DNA from 4 places in the Mesorhizobium sp. GW821-FHT07A06 genome. Region 3 is predicted to be linked to each of the others. Evidence: predicted binding sites of a transcription regulator. Region 3 holds the regulator's gene; each other region holds the start of a gene.
The links. Region 3 encodes HrcA, which represses chaperone genes, less so after heat shock. Its sites were predicted from a motif close to GTTAGCACTCNCNNNNNGNGAGTGCTAAC; they were not measured.

Region 1 (4,803 bases), on a different contig from region 3:
ATTCCCGAGCCGCATGCCTTCGAGGCTATTCTCACGATCGGCGGGCAGACCTATCCGGTCCTGTTTGAAGAGCATGAGCATGCGCACGGCAAGGCGACGCATGACAACAACATGCGCGCCGCCGTCGTGCATGTCGTCGCCGATGCGGCGGTGTCCGTGCTTGTCATCATAGGTCTGCTCCTGGCCCGCGCCTTCGGCTGGCTGTGGATGGATCCGCTCGCCGGCATTGTCGGTGCGTTGGTTATCGCCAGCTGGGCACTCGGGCTGATCCGCGATACCGGCGCAGTCCTGCTCGACATGAATCCCGATCGCAGCATGGCGGAGAATCTGCGCAAGACGATCGAGAGCGAAGGCGATGAGCTTGCCGATTTGCACTTGTGGCGGCTTGGGCCGGGACATCTCGGCGCCATCGTCTCGGTGGTGACACCGACGCGCCGGCAAGAGGACTATTATCGCAGCCGACTTGCGCGGTTCCGGTCATTGTCGCACCTGACGATTGAAGTCAGGAAGGCGGCCTAAGACTGTCGTCAAAGCTGCGTATCTGCATTTGGCATGCAGGGCGCTGGCGAAAAGCGTGCTATGCAAGGGCGCGAGCGTGCTCGCTCCAATTTTTCCCCGACATTCGAGGTCGTTTTCGTGCGTGAACCGTCGCTGCTGCCCGTGTTTGGAAAACTTGGCACCAAGCTGTCCGTCGCGGTCAAGGCGACGCCGGCCGCTTCGGCGGGGATCGTGTCGCGCTTGCGCGAGGCGATGGCCACGCATGGCGGCATGGCGCTGAAGCTGTCGGTGATTGCCTGGACGATATTGGTCCTGGGCACGGTGTTTTTCATGATGCAGGGCTGACCAGCATGGCAAATCGATACGCACTGCGCATGGACTTGCCCCAGAGTTGGGCCATCATCGATGTCTTCACCGGCCAGCCGGTCGAGGTCAGGCAAAGAGTCATGGTCGGCATGAACCCGCGCGACGCCCACGCCATGCTCGATCAGATGAATGTCCGCGACATCAAGCGCCGGGAGAGGGCCGAGCGCAAGCCCTGACCTCTGGCCGTCCCGGGCCATCTGGACCGTTGCAGCTTCAGCCGAAGTCGGCGGCCGTCAACACATACATGCTCTTGCGGGTGCGGTCGTAAGCCTTCGACGCCACGTCGCGGATGGTGCTGCTTTGCGTGTCGAATGTGGCGAGGTAGCCTGCCTCGTTGGCGGCGGTCGCCGGTTGCATCCGGGTCATCGCATCGGCCGCGACCGAGAAGGAAATCTGGAACATGCCGTCATGGCCGACGAAACGGATGCGCTTGCCGGCTTCGTCATAGCTGCGGCTGCGATTGGGGAAGGTGAGGCTCATGTCTTGACCTCCGTTGCGGCGGCCTTCTTGGTCGCCCGCTTCTTCTTCGGCGTCGGGTTCAGGGCTTCGGCGACGCGGTCGGCTTCTTCCTTGGCCAGCCGCAATTCCCGCAGCCTTGCCGTCTTGATCTCCCTTGCCCTTGCCTCGGACATATATTCGGCGGTTGCCTTGTTGCGCTCGGCCGTCTTCTTCTGCTTGTCGACAAAGCGGGCTTCAGCTTTTTCCATGATCGTCTGATTGCCATCGGCCATAGAGCAAATCTCCCTAGTGTGTGAAATCGTGAAAATGAACTTGTCCGATAAATAGGCACTCGACCGGCAAAATTCAATTTTTTGAATTATTTATGCCATGGGCGATATCACGAAACGGCTTCCCGAAATAATACTTTTAAATATTTCATCGGCTCGCGAATAATTTTTGGCACTCCTATCTATCGAGTGCCAAAGCGCCTATAGCAGAGCAGCGGCCGCCTATGCCGGCCCCAGAAAGAAGTTTTCATGAAATTTCGGCCACTCCACGACCGCGTCGTCATCCGGCGCGCCGAAGGCGATACCAAATCGAAGGGCGGCATCATCATTCCTGACAATGCCAAGGAAAAGCCGCAGGAAGGCGAAGTCATCGCCGTCGGCCCCGGCGCGCGCGACGAAAACGGCGCGCTTGTGCCGCTCGATGTCAAGGCCGGCGACCTGATCCTGTTCGGCAAATGGTCCGGCACCGAGGTCAAGATCGACGGGGAGGACCTGCTGATCATGAAGGAAGCCGACATCATGGGCGTGATCGAGAAGAGCGTCGAAGCCAAGAAGGCCGCCTGACTGGAGCGCCGCGCGTTCCGCGCGGGGTTCGTCCACTCCAAATTCGAACGGGATTGAAAAAATGTCTGCCAAGGAAATCAAATTCGCCACCGACGCGCGCGACCGCATGCTGCGCGGCGTCGAGATCCTCACCAATGCGGTGAAGGTCACGCTCGGCCCCAAGGGCCGCAATGTCATCATCGACAAGGCCTATGGCGCGCCGCGCGTCACCAAGGACGGCGTCACCGTCGCCAAGGAGATCGAGCTTGCCGACAAGTTCGAGAACATGGGCGCGCAGATGGTGCGCGAAGTGGCCTCCAAGACCAATGACCTCGCCGGAGACGGCACCACCACCGCCACGGTGCTGGCCGCCTCGATCCTGCGCGAAGGCGCCAAGCTGGTCGCCGCCGGCATGAACCCGATGGACTTGAAGCGCGGCATCGACCAGGCGGTTGCCGCCGTCGTCGGGGAAATCAAGGCCAAGGCCAAGAAGGTCAAGTCGTCGGCCGAGATCGCGCAGGTCGGCACCATCGCCGCCAATGGCGACGCTACCGTCGGCGAGATGATCGCCAAGGCGATGGACAAGGTCGGCAATGACGGCGTTATCACCGTCGAGGAGGCCAAGACCGCCGAAACGGAGCTCGACGTCGTCGAGGGCATGCAGTTCGACCGCGGCTATCTCAGCCCGTATTTCGTCACCAATGCCGACAAGATGCGCGCGGAACTGGAAGAGCCCTACATCCTTATCCACGAGAAGAAGCTCGGCAATCTGCAGGCGATGCTGCCGATCCTCGAAGCGGTGGTGCAGAGCGGCAGGCCGCTGCTGATCATTTCGGAAGATGTCGAAGGCGAGGCGCTGGCCACGCTGGTCGTCAACAAATTGCGCGGCGGCCTCAAGGTCGCGGCGGTCAAGGCGCCGGGCTTCGGCGATCGCCGCAAGGCAATGCTCGAAGACATCGCCGTGCTCACATCGGGCCAGATGATCTCGGAGGATCTCGGCATCAAGCTCGAGAACGTCACCATCGAGATGCTCGGCCGCGCCAAGCGCGTGCTGATCGAGAAGGACACCACGACGATCATCGACGGCGCCGGCACCAAGGCGACCATCCAGGCGCGCGTCGCCCAGATCAAGGGCCAGATCGAGGAGACCACCTCCGACTACGACAAGGAAAAGCTGCAGGAGCGGCTGGCCAAGCTGTCGGGCGGCGTTGCCGTCATCCGCGTCGGCGGCGTCACCGAGTCGGAAGTCAAGGAGAAGAAGGACCGCATCGACGACGCGCTGAACGCGACGCGCGCGGCGGTCGAGGAAGGCATCGTGCCCGGCGGCGGCGTGGCATTGCTGCGTGCCAGGTCGGCGCTATCAGGCCTGACCGGCGCCAATGACGATGTCACCGCCGGCATTTCGATCGTGCTGCGCGCACTCGAGGCGCCGATCCGCCAGATCGCCGAGAATTCCGGCGTCGAAGGCTCCATCGTCGTCGGCAAGCTCACCGACAGCAAGGACCACAATCAGGGCTTTGATGCCCAGAACGAGACCTATGTCGACATGATCAAGGCCGGCATCGTCGACCCGGCGAAAGTGGTGCGCACCGCCCTGCAGGACGCCGGCTCGATCGCGGCGTTGCTGATCACCGCCGAAGCCATGATCACCGACATCCCGGCCAAGGATGCCGCGCCTGCGGGTGGTAATGGCGGTGGCATGGGCGGCTACTAAGGCTCAGCTGGCCGAAAGGCGGCTTCATGGAAGCCGCCTTTCGACCTGAATCTCGCCAAGTCGGCTCTTCTGTGAGCCGGAAGACTACCGCCGGGGGATTGCCTCCCGGCGCACAGGCCTCTAGCCCAGGAGATCGATCCATGATCGTGTTCGCGCAGAAGCCACAGACGGTCGTCACGACCGAAACCACCGAGGAAAGCCGCTTCGACCGCATCCGCAGGATTGCCGCCGACAAGCACAAGAAATCCGATTCCGATACGGCAACGCCACAAAAGGGCGAACCGAAGCGCCCGATGTAAGGCTGCGCCACGGCGCTGCCGGCCGTTCAACCTCAAAGACCACATCGCGGGTCAACGGCGCGGGTTCGATCGTCGCGGGCCGAGCGTGGTCCAGCCAGACACCGTCCTGCCGGCGGTGTCGGCGTGTCCGGTATTGTCATTATATTAGCTTAAGCGCATATTTATCCGGCGGTGTGCCCTTGGCCGCCAACGCGTCGAAGGGCGCCTGCAATTGTTCCGAAAAATAAATCGCTCCGTGACGCTCGAACTGTCGAGCAGCACGAGACATGACATTTGGAGGAAATACCCATGAAAGTGACTATCCTGGCAAACTATGCGCCCCATGCCGCCAAAGGATTGATGCAAGGCTCGGACAGGCAGGCCGCGGTCAAGGCGCTTTTTGAAAGCGTTGGCGGCAAGGTGACCAGCGTGATGTTCACGCGCGGCATCTATGACGTCGTTGTCAATGGCGAGGTGCCGGACCAGTCAGCTGGGATTGGCATGTCCCTTGCGGTGCGGGCGAGCGGCTCGCTGACCGAGATGGTCGTGCTGGAAGAACTCGACATGAAGGCAGTGCTCGCGGCCGCCAAAAAGGCTGCCGGCGCGTACAAACCCGCCGGCTGATGGACTTGCCTTCCTGATCAAGGCAGCACGGCTCGATGCCGTGCTGCCGAGC
Region 2 (4,803 bases), on a different contig from region 3:
CCAGTTGTCCGCGTTCTGTGACGGGCTGGCGTTTTCGAGCAGGTTGAAGACGCGGTCAAAGCCGATGCTCGACCGATAGAAGGGGGAAAAGTCCAGGTTCGTTCTCATAACTACATCCTCCTTGGAGCAACATAGATACGAGGGAACGCCAAGAAGCGTGGCGCTCCCTGACACATCGGCCCCTTTCGCGGCGACCGACAGTGATGAGTTGGGAATCGATTTCGGCTGCGTCAAGTGCGCCAAGGCATTTTCGCGACCGCCTTCGAATGGCTGGTGGCAAGCGCTCCATTGAGAGAGGCTTGGGCTTGGGCCGTTGCTGATGAGGCGCTGATGAGCCAGGGATGGCCATTGCCGGGAACACGGATAGCAGCGCTAATCGACCTGATCGAGCCCGACGAAGACGACCTGACAGATCACGCCCAGGCGCATTCAGGCGCGGACAATTGATCCGGGATGCCCTCATTCCTGCAAGACTGCGAGGACGACGACTGGCCGATAGTGTGGCCGCCCAGGAGTAACCAGGGCGGCCTGCACGAGCCTGTCAGTTCATTTGCAAGCGGCCAGTTCCTTCAATGCCTTTTCGGCATTGGCCTTGCTCGCATAGGTCTTGTTGCCAGCATCGGTCAGTTTCGTACCGTCCGGTTTTTTGGTCACCACCTCACACTTCTTGGTCGTGGCATCCTTGGCCACCCAGTACTCCGTGGCCGCAAATGCAGGGATGCTGAAAATGGCGACAAGTGCACTGGCGATTGCGATTTTGCGGATCATGCTAACCTCCATACAATGTCAGCCCCGAAAAGGGGCGCATTGCCTTTGATCGCCAACGATTTTGGCGCCATTTTGACATCAGGCCCCCTGTGACGCGTCGATCGATGCGGCGGCGGTACGATTGCCGCCGCAAGCGAAATCAACCGTCAATTTCTGCAGAATGGTCCGGACCGCTGATCTTGGGTCCTGTCATCCACGGCGGCGCCACGGGAACATCCTCGATGACACCGACCCTGCGTGCCCAGGTCGTAAATGTCTTGTGCGCCGCATCGACCGACTTTCGACCATCATATGCGGAGTAGCAAGCGTCACTCGCCGCTGCGTGAAGCAGCCCGCGCCTTTCGATCGGCCATTCCTCAAGAAACTCTATCGCATCCATGACACAATCGATCCTTCGGAGAGCGAAGCCATCATCTCGTACGAAGATCGCCTGCTTGAACATTCCATCTTCCATGGTGACCTCCTTGAACCCGTGTGGCACCTGATCCTGCCTCACCCCTGTGTGGCGAGGATGTCAGTTCCGGCAAATCGACGAGCTTGAGTGAATGCCATGGCAAACGGGACGGATTCCGACTCGACATCCACCAAGCCGCGCTCGACACAGAAAAAGATTGGAGAAGCCTCTCTTCGGTTCAAGGGGTGTTGGCAACCGGCCAGCAAGAACCTTCTTCAATCGGGTGCCATGGCGACTAAAGGGCCGTCCCGCTTAGCCAAGTCGCATCGGTTTCAGTACTATTGAAAGGTCAAAATGCCGTCCAGGGCCTGCCATTCGGAAGGCCGGATCAGGCGGTGATGGGCGACGCGCACGGAATGGAGCGCGCCTTCCAGTTCCCGCTCCCAGTAATCCAGAAACCCTTTGAGGGTCGGGAATTCCGGTGCGAGATCGTATTCCTGCCAAACATAGAGCTGCAACAGGCTTGGATGATCGGGGAGATGGTAGTGGATCTCCGCGGTTGTGAGACCGTAGCCCTCCATCTGCAGCCGGAATTCCCTGCTGACCATGTTTCTCTCCTTCTTAGCTGCTTCTTAGCTGCGTTCAGCCATCAAGGCTTTGCGGGCGTCCTTGATCCCGCCATTCCTTGAAGTCACTGGCAACTTCAGCGCGAATGTCGTCCAGTCGGCGAAGTGCATCCATGACGGCGTCGAACGTCACCGGTCTCGAAGCACCCGGTGGTTTTCGCAGCGCAGGCACGGAGTCGACTGCGCAGGCATCCGACGCCCATGAGGCAAGAATGGCGCGCTTTTCCTGAGTGTCGAGCGTGCGGTCGCCCACCACCTCATCGGGATGACTGAAGTGGCGCGCCGGAAACAGCAGGCGGTCAAGCGAAGGATCAGAAGTTTCAGGGGCGATCGAGGGGATATTTTTCGACAAGGTTTGTTCCATCGACAGTCTCCGCTTCCTAACATCTCCTTGGCATCGTTGTGGGCCGTACCCCCTTCGGGACTCCAGCCGCCAAAAAATTTCGTGGAGTTCGGGGCGAATTTCAAGACCTGAAAATCTCGCGCCTTGGCGAAAATAGCTGCATGAATTCATGTCCCTAGCACTCGTGAATGCAGAGTGCCAAAATTTTTCCAGCGACCTCTTGAAACTCGAAAATACCAAAACTAGCTCGATATGCGCGCGATGCCTGAGAAAGGGTCGCGGCGCCCCGCACCGGCCGATATTGCCGGTCCGGTGTGGAGGAACCTCAAAAATCTGTTTGTCCCGAAGGAGAACGATATGACGTTCCGTCCATTGCATGACCGTATCCTGGTCCGCCGCATCGAAGCCGATGAGAAGACGGCCGGCGGCATCATCATCCCCGACACCGCCAAGGAGAAGCCGCAGGAGGGCGAGGTGATTGCCGTCGGCCCAGGCGCCCGCGACGACAGCGGCAAGCTCACGCCTCTCGGCGTCGCCATCGGCGACCGCATCCTGTTCGGCAAATGGTCCGGCACGGAGATCAAGCTCAATGGCGAGGATCTGCTCATCATGAAGGAAAGCGACGTGATGGGCGTGATCGAGCAAAGCGCCCAAGTGAGGAAGGCCGCGTGACGGCTTCCCCAAAATCCAAACAGTCAACGAATGCTGCCCAGACAAAGGAGTGATCCAATGGCTGCCAAGGAAGTGAAATTCCATGCCGACGCCCGCGAGCGCATGCTGCGCGGCGTCAACATCCTCGCCGACGCGGTGAAGGTGACCCTCGGCCCCAAGGGCCGCAACGTCGTCATCGACAAGTCGTTCGGCGCCCCGCGCATCACCAAGGACGGCGTCACCGTCGCCAAGGAAATCGAGCTTGAGGACAAGTTCGAGAACATGGGCGCGCAGATGGTCCGTGAGGTCGCCTCGAAGACCAACGACATCGCCGGCGACGGCACCACGACCGCAACGGTGCTGGCCCAGGCCATCGTCAAGGAAGGTGCGAAGGCCGTCGCCTCGGGGATGAACCCGATGGACCTGAAGCGCGGTATCGACAAGGCGGTCGACGCCGTCGTCGGCGAGCTCAAGGCCAATGCCCGTAAGGTGACGAAGAACGACGAGATCGCCCAGGTCGGCACCATATCGGCCAATGGCGACGCCGAGATCGGCCGCTTCCTCGCCGAAGCGATGGAGAAGGTCGGCAATGAGGGCGTCATCACGGTTGAGGAAGCCAAGACCGCCGAGACCGAACTCGAAGTTGTCGAAGGCATGCAGTTCGATCGCGGCTATCTCTCGCCTTACTTCATCACCAATCAGGACAAGATGCGCGTCGAGCTTGAAGATCCCTATGTGCTGATCCACGAAAAGAAGCTGTCAAATCTGCAGGCGCTGCTTCCGGTGCTGGAGGCCGTCGTTCAGTCGTCCAAGCCGCTGCTGATCATCGCCGAGGATGTCGAGGGCGAGGCTCTGGCCACGCTCGTCGTCAACAAGCTGCGCGGTGGCCTTAAGGTCGCCGCCGTCAAGGCGCCGGGTTTCGGCGACCGCCGCAAGGCCATGCTGGAGGATATTGCCATCCTCACCGGCGGCACCGCGATCTCGGAAGATCTCGGCATCAAGCTTGAGAATGTCACGCTCAACATGCTGGGCCGTGCCAAGAAGGTGGTGATCGAGAAGGAGAACACCACCATCGTCGACGGCGCCGGTTCGAAAAGCGAGATCCAGGGCCGCGTCAGCCAGATCAAGGCACAAATCGAGGAGACTACCTCCGACTACGACAAGGAAAAGCTGCAGGAGCGGCTGGCCAAGCTCGCCGGCGGTGTCGCCGTCATTCGTGTCGGGGGCTCGACCGAGGTCGAGGTCAAGGAGCGCAAGGACCGCGTCGACGATGCCATGCATGCGACGCGCGCCGCGGTCGAGGAAGGCGTATTGCCAGGCGGTGGCGTGGCGCTTCTGCGGGCGGCCAGGGCACTGGACAGCGTGCAGCCCGAGAATGAGGACCAGAAGCACGGTATCGAGATCGTGCGCCGCGCGATCGAGGCGCCCGTGCGCCAGATCGCCGAGAACGCCGGCGCGGAAGGCTCGATCATCGTCGGCAAGCTGCGCGAGAAGCCGGAATTCGGCTGGGGCTGGAACGCACAGACCAACGCGTTCGGCGACCTCTACAACGAGGGGGTCATCGATCCGGTGAAGGTAGTGCGGACCGCGCTCCAGGACGCGGCATCGGTTGCCGGCCTGCTGGTGACAACGGAAGCGATGGTTGCCGAGAAACCAAGGAAGGAACCCGCCGTTCCGGCAATGCCGGCTGGTGGCATGGATTTCTGACGCTAACGGCAGTGTCCGCGCCCGGTGGGCGCGGACACCCTGACAAAAGGTAGAGCCATGAACGTGATGAACTTTAACGTAATCCCCCCGCCGTCGCGTGCGGCCACCGATCTGAACTACGAAGCAGACCTCAAGGTTGCGCTTGACCCGATACTGGTCGAGTTGCTCGACAGAGCGGAGGCCGCGGGTTGGGATCGGCGCAAGGCAGCATACACGGTGATGTTTCTGGCCGCGCGGAATCTTACCGACAGCAAGGGCCCGCCTGGAAACGGGAGTTCGGCAAGCTGAGGCGCGGCGCACGCGATCCATCGCGC
Region 3 (4,803 bases):
AAAGCGACCCTTGCGCTGTTCCGGCAGAGCGGCGCCGACCTCCTGCAGCGCCACTTCGGTGCGCTGCATGGCCATGGCGAAGTCGCGCGATCCGTCCGGGGTTTCGGCCCAGTTGGCGGTGTAGACGCCGGGCGCGCCGTCGAGCGCGTCGACGCAGAGGCCCGAATCGTCCGACAGCGCCGGCAGGCCGGTCGCCTTTGCGGCGGCCAGCGCCTTGATGTAGGCATTCTCCTCGAAAGTGGTGCCGGTCTCGTCCGGCTCCGGCAGGCCATAGTCCTTCGCCGACTTCGCTTCGAAGCCGAACGGCCCCATCAGATCGGCGAATTCGCGCAGCTTGCCGGCATTGTGGCTGGCGACGACGATCTTCTTTCCATCAAGAGAATGCATCAAAGCCCCCAGATTCTTGGCTCGGCAAACTCGATCGAATTGCCCGAGGGGTCGCGTATATAGAGCGAACGGCCACCTTGCGGCCATTCGAATTCGCTTTCGATGGCAATTCTTTTTGCCTCCAGATGGGCTTTCCAGGCCACGATTTCCGCAGCGCTCGCCGCGAAGCAGAGATGACCTTCGCCGACCGCGCCATGCGGCGGCACTTTCAGCCGCGCGTCCGGCGCCGGAGGTATCTTGGTCGCCTCGGCATTGAAGACCAGCAGCACGCCCGGCCCGCAGCGGAAGAAAAGATGTCTGCCGTCCACCTTGCCGAGCAGATCGAGGCCGAGCACGCCGACATAGAATTCTTCCGCCGCCGCCAGATCGGTGACGTACAGGGCTGATTCAAGGATGGCGGAGGGGGTCACCAGAAAATCGATGGCTTACGCCACCGCCATCTGCTGCAGGCTGACCAGGCGCTGGATGCCTTTCTTGGCCAGGCCCATCAATTCCGCGAACTGCCCTTCCGAGAAGGGCTCGCCCTCGGCGGTGCCCTGGATCTCCACAATGCCGCCCTTGCCGGTCATGACGAAATTGGCGTCGGTGCCGGCCGAGGAATCCTCGAGATAGTCAAGATCGATGACCGGCTGGCCGTCATGGATGCCGCAGGAAATCGCCGCGACATGGTCCTTCAACACCTTGGCGACGCTGGCCATCTGCCGGGCTTCCATCCAGCGCAGGCAGTCATAAAGCGCCACCCAGCCGCCGGTGATCGAGGCGGTGCGGGTGCCGCCATCGGCCTGGATGACGTCGCAGTCGACGGTGATCTGCTGTTCGCCCAGCGCCTGCAAATCGACCACGGCGCGCAGCGAACGGCCGATGAGGCGCTGTATTTCCAGCGTGCGGCCGCCCTGCTTGCCGGCGGAGGCCTCGCGGCGCATGCGCTCGCCGGTCGAGCGCGGCAGCATGCCGTATTCGGCCGTCACCCAGCCCTTGCCGGAATTGCGCATCCAGCCGGGCACCTTCTCCTCGAGACTCGCCGTGCACAGGACATGGGTGTCGCCGAACTTCACCAGGCACGAGCCTTCGGCGTGCTTGGAGACGCCGCGCTCGAAGGAGATGGCGCGCATTTCGTCGAATTGGCGTTTGGAGGGGCGCATTCGGGCTTCTTTCCAGTCATTTTTCGGAATCGTGGCCGGCTTTTAGACGCATGGGGGGCAGCGCGCAAAGGAAAACGGACCGGACGATCCGACACAGACACCGGGTTGCGCCCGCCGTGCCGAAGTCTATATCCTGAACAAGGAGGTTTCTGGCCGAATGACCAAGGCAATCGATCCGGGTTCGCAACCGCTCGCACTTCAATCACTCGACATGCGCTCACGCGACATCTTCCGGCGCATTGTCGATTCCTATCTCAGGGACGGCGAGCCGGTGGGCTCGCGCAGCCTGTCGCGCATCCTGCCCTCCTCGCTGTCGCCGGCCACCATCCGCAATGTGATGAGCGACCTCGAGCACCTCGGGCTGATCTACGCGCCGCACATCTCGGCCGGCCGGCTGCCGACGCAGGCCGGCCTGCGTTTCTTCGTCGACGCCTTCATGGAGCTTGGCGACCTTTCCGACGAGGAGCGCCGCACCATCGAGGCACAGGTGCGGGCCTCCGGTTCGGGTGCGACGCTGGAGCACATGCTGACCGAGGCCAGCCAGATGCTGTCGGGCATGTCGCGCGGCGCCGGCCTGGTGCTGGCCGCCAAGAACGAGGTGGCGCTGAAGCATATCGAATTCATCCAGCTGGAACCGACCAAGGCGCTTGCCGTGCTGGTGTCGCAGAATGGCGACGTCGAGAACCGCGTTGTCGAGCTGCCCGCCGGCATCACCGTCTCGCAGCTGCACGAGGCCTCGAATTTCCTCAACGCGCATATCCGCGGCCGCACGCTGGCCGAGGCGCGGACCGAGATCGCCCGCATCAAGGAAGAGACGCGAGCCGCTCTCGACACGCTGTCGCAAGACCTGGTCGAGAAGGGGCTTGCGGTGTGGGCGGGCGCCGAAAGCGGCCTGCCGGCAAGGCTGATCGTACGCGGCCGCGCCAACCTGCTCGAAAACGTCACCGCCCAGGCCGACATCGAACTGCTGCGGCATCTGTTCGAGGACATGGAGACGCAGGACGGGCTGATCCAGCTGCTCGATCTCGCCGAGCAAGGATCGGGCGTGCGCATCTTCATCGGCTCGGAAAACAAGCTGTTCTCGCTGTCCGGCTCGTCGCTGGTCGTCGCGCCCTATCGCGACAAGGATGCCCGCGTCGTCGGCGCGCTTGGCGTCATCGGCCCGACCCGTCTGAATTACGCCCGAATCGTGCCGATGGTCGATTATACCGCGCAGCTGATATCGCGCATGTTAAGGTAGCGCCCCGGATAGCAAGAGACGGGCAGCAAGGAGAAGAAGAATGGCGCTCGAAGAATTCAAGGCCCGGATCAGCCTGCTGCTCGAGGAGATGGTGAACCAACCGGAAGACCAGCACGAAATCCAGGAACAGCTGCGCGAAAAACTGCGGGAGATGCGCGCCATGGGCCTGCCGCTGCCGGCGGATCTCGTCGCGCTGGAAAAACGCCTCGACGACGATTTTTACGCTGCCGGGACATAGACCGGAAACCGGTCTTTCGCTCCTCGACGCATCGTATGAGGCGGAACCTCTGGACAGACCTGCCGTTGGTTTCGTTCGCGACCAGATGGAGGACAAGATGATCCGATCGGCCGGCCTGGTGCTTCCAGCGCTCTTTCTCGCAACAGTGGCCTTCGCGCAGCAGGCGGACCAACGGGTGCTGAAAGGCGCGGCCGCCTTCGGCGACTGGCGCGCCGACAAGCCAGGTATACGCCGCCTGATCAAGCCGGAAGACCTGCCGAAGCCCTATGTCACCAAATCCGCCTCGAACAGCGCCGGGCTCGCCGACATGCCGGCAGGCGCGAAGCCGCGACTGCCGCCGGGATTCTCGGCCGAGCTGATCGCCTCCGGCATCGACAATCCGCGCGCCGTGCGCATCGCGCCGAACGGCGACCTGTTCGTCGCCGACAGCGAAGCCAACCAGATCCGCGTCTACCGCCTGTCCAAGGACAGTGCCAAGCCCGCCGAAGACGCCATCTTTGCCCGCAATCTCAACCAGCCCTATGGCATCGCCTTCTATCCGCCGGGCAATGACCCGCAATGGGTCTATGTCGCCAACAGCGACAGGATCGTGCGCTTTGCCTACCGCAATGGCGAGCTGAAAGCCGCCGGCGAACCGCAGACCATCGTCGACAAGATTCCCTCGAACCACCACTGGACGCGCGACATCGTCTTTTCGCCTGACGGCAAGACGCTCTATCTGTCGGTCGGCTCGGGTTCGAACATCGCCGAGGACATGGGCAAGGCGCCGGATGGCGGCCTCGAAGCGTGGATCAAGTCGAAGCCGCTTGGCGCGACATGGGGCTCCGAGGACGGCCGCGCCGACGTGCTGGCCTTCGACCCGGACGGCAAGAACGGCCGCATCGTCGCCACCGGCCTGCGCAATTGTTCGGGCATGACCGTGCAGCCGGCGACCGGGGCGCTGTGGTGCGTCGTCAACGAGCGCGATGCGCTCGGCGACAATGTGCCGTTCGAGTACGCAACATCCGTCAAGGACGGCGCCTTCTACGGCTGGCCCTGGTACTATATCGGCGACAATGAGGATCCGCGCCACAAGGGAGCGCGGCCCGATCTCGCCGGCAAGGCAACCATTCCCGATGTGCTGATGCAGGCGCATTCGGCGCCGCTCAACATCGCCTTCTACGACCGCCAGGATTTTCCGGCCGGCACCGGTTTTCCCCAGGACTACAGGGGCGACGCCTTCGTGGCCCTGCACGGGTCGTGGAACCGCGGCAACAGGACCGGCTACAAGGTCGTCCGATTGCTGTTCAAGGATGGCAAGCCGACCGGCGAATACGAGGATTTCATGACCGGCTTCGTGGTCTCCAATGGCGAGGTGTGGGGCCGGCCGGTGGGCGTGGCGGTGGCGAGCGACGGCGCCCTGATCGTCACCGAGGACGGCAACGGCACCATCTGGCGCGTGACTTATGGTGGCGCCCGCTCCTGATGGATCTTGCTCGGCTGGCACAGGCCCTTCATCCCGGATTGCCGGCGCCGGCGTCATCCCTCTTCCCGCGAACAGCGAGAAGGTGGCCGCGAAGCAGCCGGATGAGGGGACCTCGCAGGACGAAGGCCGGCATGTCTGGTGCAACGGATTCGGACACCCAGGGAATTCAACCGTGGCCCGCGCCATGCGATAAAGCTTTCCGATCCGAGACCGAATCCATGACCCTCACCGGCTTCCTCACCTACAGCGCCGCCCTTGGCATCGCCGCCGCCATCCCCGGCCCCGGCATCACCGCGCTTGTCGCGCGTGCGCTCGGCTCCGGCTTTCGTTC
Region 4 (4,803 bases), on a different contig from region 3:
ACTGGGCGTTGTAGCCGAAGGTCGCGCCCTTGTTCTCAAGGATCTTGCCGGCAACGATCGAAGCTTCCGCACCGGCGTTCGAGGCGATCTGGCGGGCCGGAGCCTGCAGCGCGCGACGCACGATGTTGATGCCAGCAGCCTGGTCGGCATTGGCGCCGGTAGCCTTGATGTTGGCCGAAGCGCGCAGCAGGGCCACGCCACCGCCGGCGACGATGCCTTCTTCCACGGCCGCGCGGGTCGCGTTCAGGGCGTCATCAACGCGGTCCTTCTTTTCCTTGACTTCCACTTCCGTCGCACCGCCGACGCGGATCACCGCAACGCCGCCCGCCAGCTTGGCGAGACGTTCCTGCAGCTTCTCCTTGTCATAGTCCGAGGTGGTCTCTTCGATCTGCTGCTTGATCTGGGCAACGCGGCCCTGGATCTCGGCCTTCTTGCCGGCGCCGTCGACGATGGTGGTGTTCTCCTTGGAGATCGACACCTTCTTGGCGCGGCCGAGCATGTTGAGGCCGACATTCTCGAGCTTGATGCCGAGGTCTTCCGAGATGACCTGGCCACCGGTGAGGATGGCGATGTCTTCCAGCATGGCCTTGCGGCGATCACCGAAGCCCGGCGCCTTGACGGCGGCGATCTTCAGGCCGCCACGCAGCTTGTTGACGACGAGCGTGGCCAGAGCCTCGCCTTCGACGTCTTCCGAGATGATGAGCAGCGGCTTCGAGGTCTGCACGACGGCTTCGAGAACCGGCAGCATGGCCTGCAGGTTGGAGAGCTTCTTCTCGTGGAGCAGGATGTAGGCGTCCTCGAGATCGGCAACCATCTTGTCCGCGTTGGTGACGAAGTAGGGCGAGAGATAGCCGCGGTCGAACTGCATGCCTTCGACGACTTCGAGTTCGGTCTCGGCGGTCTTGGCCTCCTCGACGGTGATGACGCCTTCGTTGCCGACCTTCTGCATCGCTTCCGCGATCATCTTGCCGACCGACTCGTCGCCGTTCGCCGAGATCGTGCCGACCTGGGCAACTTCCTCGGAGGTCTTGATCTTCTTGGCAGCCTTGCCGAGAGCCGCGACGACTTCGGTGACGGCGAGATCGATGCCGCGCTTCAGGTCCATCGGGTTCATGCCGGCGGCAACCGCCTTGTGGCCTTCCTGGACGATCGACTGCGCCAGAACGGTCGCGGTCGTGGTGCCGTCGCCGGCGATGTCGTTGGTCTTCGAGGCGACCTCACGGACCATCTGCGCGCCCATGTTCTCGAACTTGTCCTCAAGCTCGATTTCCTTGGCGACGGTGACGCCGTCCTTGGTGATGCGCGGGGCGCCGAACGACTTGTCGATGACGACGTTGCGGCCCTTGGGGCCGAGGGTCACCTTCACCGCGTCGGCGAGGATGTTGACGCCGCGCAGCATGCGCTCGCGGGCATCACGGGAGAATTTTACGTCTTTGGCAGCCATTTTTAAGCTCCTGGCAGGGGCTTGGGGTAAGCCCGGAATTCAGTTGACGGTAAGGCCGATAATCAGCCGATGATGCCCATGATGTCGGATTCCTTCATGATCAGAAGGTCTTCGCCATTGAGCTTGACTTCGGTGCCCGACCACTTGCCGAACAGGATGCGGTCGCCGGCCTTGACGTCCAGGGGCACCAGCTTGCCGCTTTCGTCGCGGGCGCCGGAGCCGACGGCGATGATCTCGCCTTCCTGCGGCTTTTCCTTCGCCGTATCCGGGATGATGATCCCGCCGGCGGTCTTGGATTCGGATTCGACCCGGCGAACGACCACGCGGTCATGAAGCGGGCGGAACTTCGACTTTGCCATTTTTTCTTCCTCGAATGAGAACGGTGAGAAACAGTTCCTCCGTCCGGCGAAGCCGGACATACGGTTAGCACTCACCAATGGCGAGTGCTAACGTGGCGCTGAAATAGGCTGACGGCCTGCGAGAGTCAAGGCGCACGGGAAGGGGCAATCACGGGAATTTTTTCTGGCGCTGACCGGCGGTGCCGAAAAATCCCGGTCGCCGCTCCGCTAAAGAAACAGCCGCAACTGGGTGTGGATGATCGACCGGTAATCCTCGATGGTGCGGCGGCTTTCCGCTTCGCCCTCCGCAAGTGCCAGGCGCACCACGCCGCCGGCGAGCTGGAAGATCAACAGAACGATGCGTTCGAACTGCTCGTGCTTCGGCGGCTCGATCAAGCCGATGACATGGTCGCAGAACATCCTGGCCTGGCGCCGAGTTTCGGCGATGTCGAGATTCTTGAGCGCCTTGTCGGCCTGGATGGCGTTCTGCAGATCCTGGATGGCTGGGTCGCCGGCGACGCGGCTCAGATAATCGTCAAGCAGGCGGTCGGCCGCGACGATGACGTCCTTGGCTTCGCGGATATCGGCGATGATATCAGCCAGTCGCGCGCGGCTTACCTCCGAAAACCGCTCATAGAGCATCGCCAGGATCGCCGACTTGTTGGGGAAGTAGTGGTAGACGGTGGCGATCGGCCCGCCCGCCAGCATGCCGACCTCCTTCATGGTGACGGCATCGATGCCCTTCTCGCCGATCAGCTTCATGGTCGTCGACAGGATGGCGTCGATGCGCTCGCGGCTGCGCTCCTGCTTCGGCTGGCGCCTCGGTTCTGTCGCTGTTCGCCTTGCTTGTGTCATGCACCGGTCTTTCGCTCGAACTGCCAAATTCTGGTTGACAAGAAATATGATCAAGTATCAGGTCTTGAAATGCTGACAGGGTGTCAGCTTTTTTGCCGTGCGGCAAGGACGTTGGGAGGCGCCTTTGACATCTGGTGACCTGCATACCGGAAGCGGCGACTGGCTGGTCGGCAACCCGACCGGCAGGCAGCTTGCCTCTGCCCTGTGGATCGGATCGGTCGGTCTGCTCATTCTCGGTATGCAGCCGGTTTTGCTCGGCGCCCTCTACACAGAGGGCCATGTCAGCGGCGATGAACTGGCACTGGTCGCCACCGCCGAGCTGATCGCCATCGCGATCGGTTCGGCGATCGTTGCGACGCTGCTCTCGGCCCGCAACATGCGCTGGAAAAGTGCGGCGCTTCTGCTCCTGCTGGCGCTGGCGAATGTCTGGACCGCCTATGCCGCCGGCGCCAACATGTTGATGGCGGCCCGCGCCGTGGCCGGCCTTGCCGAAGGCGGCCTTGTCGCGGTCGCCACCGAACTGATCGCCCGCTCGCGCCGGGCCGAGCGCATCGGCGGCTATTTCGTCACCATGCAGACGCTGGCGCAATGCCCTCTTGCCCTGCTGCTGGCGCTCTATGTCATTCCAGCGGCCGGGTCGGTCGGCGGCTTCCTCGCTCTGGCGGTCGTCTGCATCCTGTCGCTGGTGGTCGCCTTCACGGTTCCCGCCGACTATGCCGACCTGCCCAAGGACGAGGATCTGGCCAATGTGCTGACGGTTCCTTCGATCACGGCGTTGTTGTGCATCTTCTGCTACTTCATGTTCTTCGGCTCGATATGGGCCTTTCTGGAGCCGCTTGGCGCCCAATTCGGCATCGACGGCCGCACCGTTGGCCTGATTGTCTCGGCCAGCCTGGCGATGCAGGTCCTGGGCGCGATGACCGCGACCGTGTTCGAGGCCCGCATCGACTATCGCCTTGCCATAGCGGCAATTGGCACCGTCGCACTTGTCGCCTCGCTCATCCTCGCCAGCGGACCTGGTCTCCCGATCTTCTGGGTCGCCGCCCTGGTCATGGGTTTTATTCTCCTGTTCATCGTGCCCTATCAGATCAGGCTGACGATCACGGCGGACGAGACACGCACGGCCGTGCTCTTGGTGCCGGCCGCGCAGCTCCTCGGTCTGGCGATCGGGCCGGTCGCGGCGTCGCTGCTCATCGACGGCAAGGATTTTCGTCCGGTTCCGGAATTCGCTGTCGGCAGTGCCCTGGCCAGCGTGCTGCTGCTTGGCCTGTTCGTCCTTGTCTCGCGGCGCCGCCGCGCGGTTGCCTGATCGGGGGTAATATGTCCAGCTGGAGCAACTGGTCGGGCTATGTCACCGCCGAACCGCGGCTGATCGCCAGCCCCGCCGATGCCGGTGAAGTTGGTGATCTCATTCGCACCGCACCCGGCCCGATCCGCGTCGTCGGTGCCGGTCACTCCTTTACCCCGCTGGTGAAATCGCAAGGCACCATCCTGTCCCTGGAGAAACTGGAGGGGTTGGTCTCGCACGACGCTGAAAAGCATCAGGCGCGTGTGCGGGCGGGGACGCGGCTTGGTTCGCTCATGCACATCCTGCAGGATATCGGCCAGGGCCTGCCCAATATGGGCGACATCGACCGACAGGCGATAGGCGGCGCGCTCGGGACCGCTACCCATGGTTCGGGACCGACGCTCGGCGCCTATCACACGCAATTGGAGACGGTGCAGATCGTCGACGGCCTTGGCAATGTTCGTGAATTCACCAGGGCAGGGGATCAAGATACGATCCACGCCATCGGCGTCTCGCTCGGTGCCTTCGGGATCATGAGCGAAGTGACGCTGAACAACATTGCGACCTACCGGCTGCGCCGCCGCAAATGGGTGCTGCCGGTCGCCGACATGCTGCGCGATTTCGAAACGATGATGACCGCGCATCGGTCGGCCGAATTCTACTACGTCCCGTTCTCCGGCTATGCGCAGTTCATCGCCAGCGACTTGAGCGACGCGGCGACCAGCGCGCGCCCGACCGAGGATGACGAGGCCGGACTGAGGACACTGCGCCGGCTGCGCACCGGGCTCGCCTGGCTGCCGTCGCTGCGCCGCCGGCTGATCCAGGGTGCCGTCGCCAAGGTGCGGGCCGAGGACTATGTGCAGGACTGGCTCAATGTC

Region 1: a site for HrcA is predicted at 1,761-1,789, ahead of AC07SZ_RS32515 (co-chaperone GroES). Genes of this name have one in related genera too.
Region 2: a site for HrcA is predicted at 2,306-2,334, ahead of AC07SZ_RS34280 (co-chaperone GroES). Genes of this name have one in related genera too.
Region 4: a site for HrcA is predicted at 1,867-1,895, ahead of groES (co-chaperone GroES). Genes of this name have one in related genera too.

Annotation. Positions count from the first base shown of each region.
Region 1 covers NZ_JBWKRC010000016.1:134,757-139,559, forward strand. The annotation lists gene dmeF (CDF family Co(II)/Ni(II) efflux transporter DmeF) at 1-519, shown strand, start outside; gene AC07SZ_RS32495 (hypothetical protein) at 637-843, shown strand; gene AC07SZ_RS32500 (hypothetical protein) at 849-1,040, shown strand; gene AC07SZ_RS32505 (DUF1488 family protein) at 1,078-1,344, opposite strand; gene AC07SZ_RS32510 (hypothetical protein) at 1,341-1,595, opposite strand; gene AC07SZ_RS32515 (co-chaperone GroES) at 1,842-2,156, shown strand; gene groL (chaperonin GroEL) at 2,218-3,849, shown strand; gene AC07SZ_RS32525 (hypothetical protein) at 3,990-4,148, shown strand; gene AC07SZ_RS32530 (GYD domain-containing protein) at 4,437-4,751, shown strand.
Region 2 covers NZ_JBWKRC010000019.1:46,496-51,298, reverse strand. The annotation lists gene AC07SZ_RS34305 (Hsp20 family protein) at 1-108, opposite strand, end outside; gene AC07SZ_RS34300 (hypothetical protein) at 547-768, opposite strand; gene AC07SZ_RS34295 (DUF982 domain-containing protein) at 908-1,222, opposite strand; gene AC07SZ_RS34290 (usg protein) at 1,501-1,770, opposite strand; gene AC07SZ_RS34285 (hypothetical protein) at 1,805-2,152, opposite strand; gene AC07SZ_RS34280 (co-chaperone GroES) at 2,489-2,803, shown strand; gene groL (chaperonin GroEL) at 2,861-4,489, shown strand; gene AC07SZ_RS34270 (hypothetical protein) at 4,547-4,777, shown strand.
Region 3 covers NZ_JBWKRC010000003.1:242,331-247,133, reverse strand. The annotation lists gene rdgB (RdgB/HAM1 family non-canonical purine NTP pyrophosphatase) at 1-387, opposite strand, end outside; gene AC07SZ_RS11670 (VOC family protein) at 387-797, opposite strand; gene rph (ribonuclease PH) at 813-1,529, opposite strand; gene hrcA (heat-inducible transcriptional repressor HrcA) at 1,687-2,769, shown strand; gene AC07SZ_RS11655 (hypothetical protein) at 2,810-3,007, shown strand; gene AC07SZ_RS11650 (PQQ-dependent sugar dehydrogenase) at 3,105-4,472, shown strand; gene AC07SZ_RS11645 (LysE family translocator) at 4,691-4,803, shown strand, end outside.
Region 4 covers NZ_JBWKRC010000001.1:546,039-550,841, forward strand. The annotation lists gene groL (chaperonin GroEL) at 1-1,444, opposite strand, end outside; gene groES (co-chaperone GroES) at 1,507-1,803, opposite strand; gene AC07SZ_RS02705 (TetR/AcrR family transcriptional regulator) at 2,011-2,637, opposite strand; gene AC07SZ_RS02710 (MFS transporter) at 2,762-3,946, shown strand; gene AC07SZ_RS02715 (D-arabinono-1,4-lactone oxidase) at 3,958-4,803, shown strand, end outside.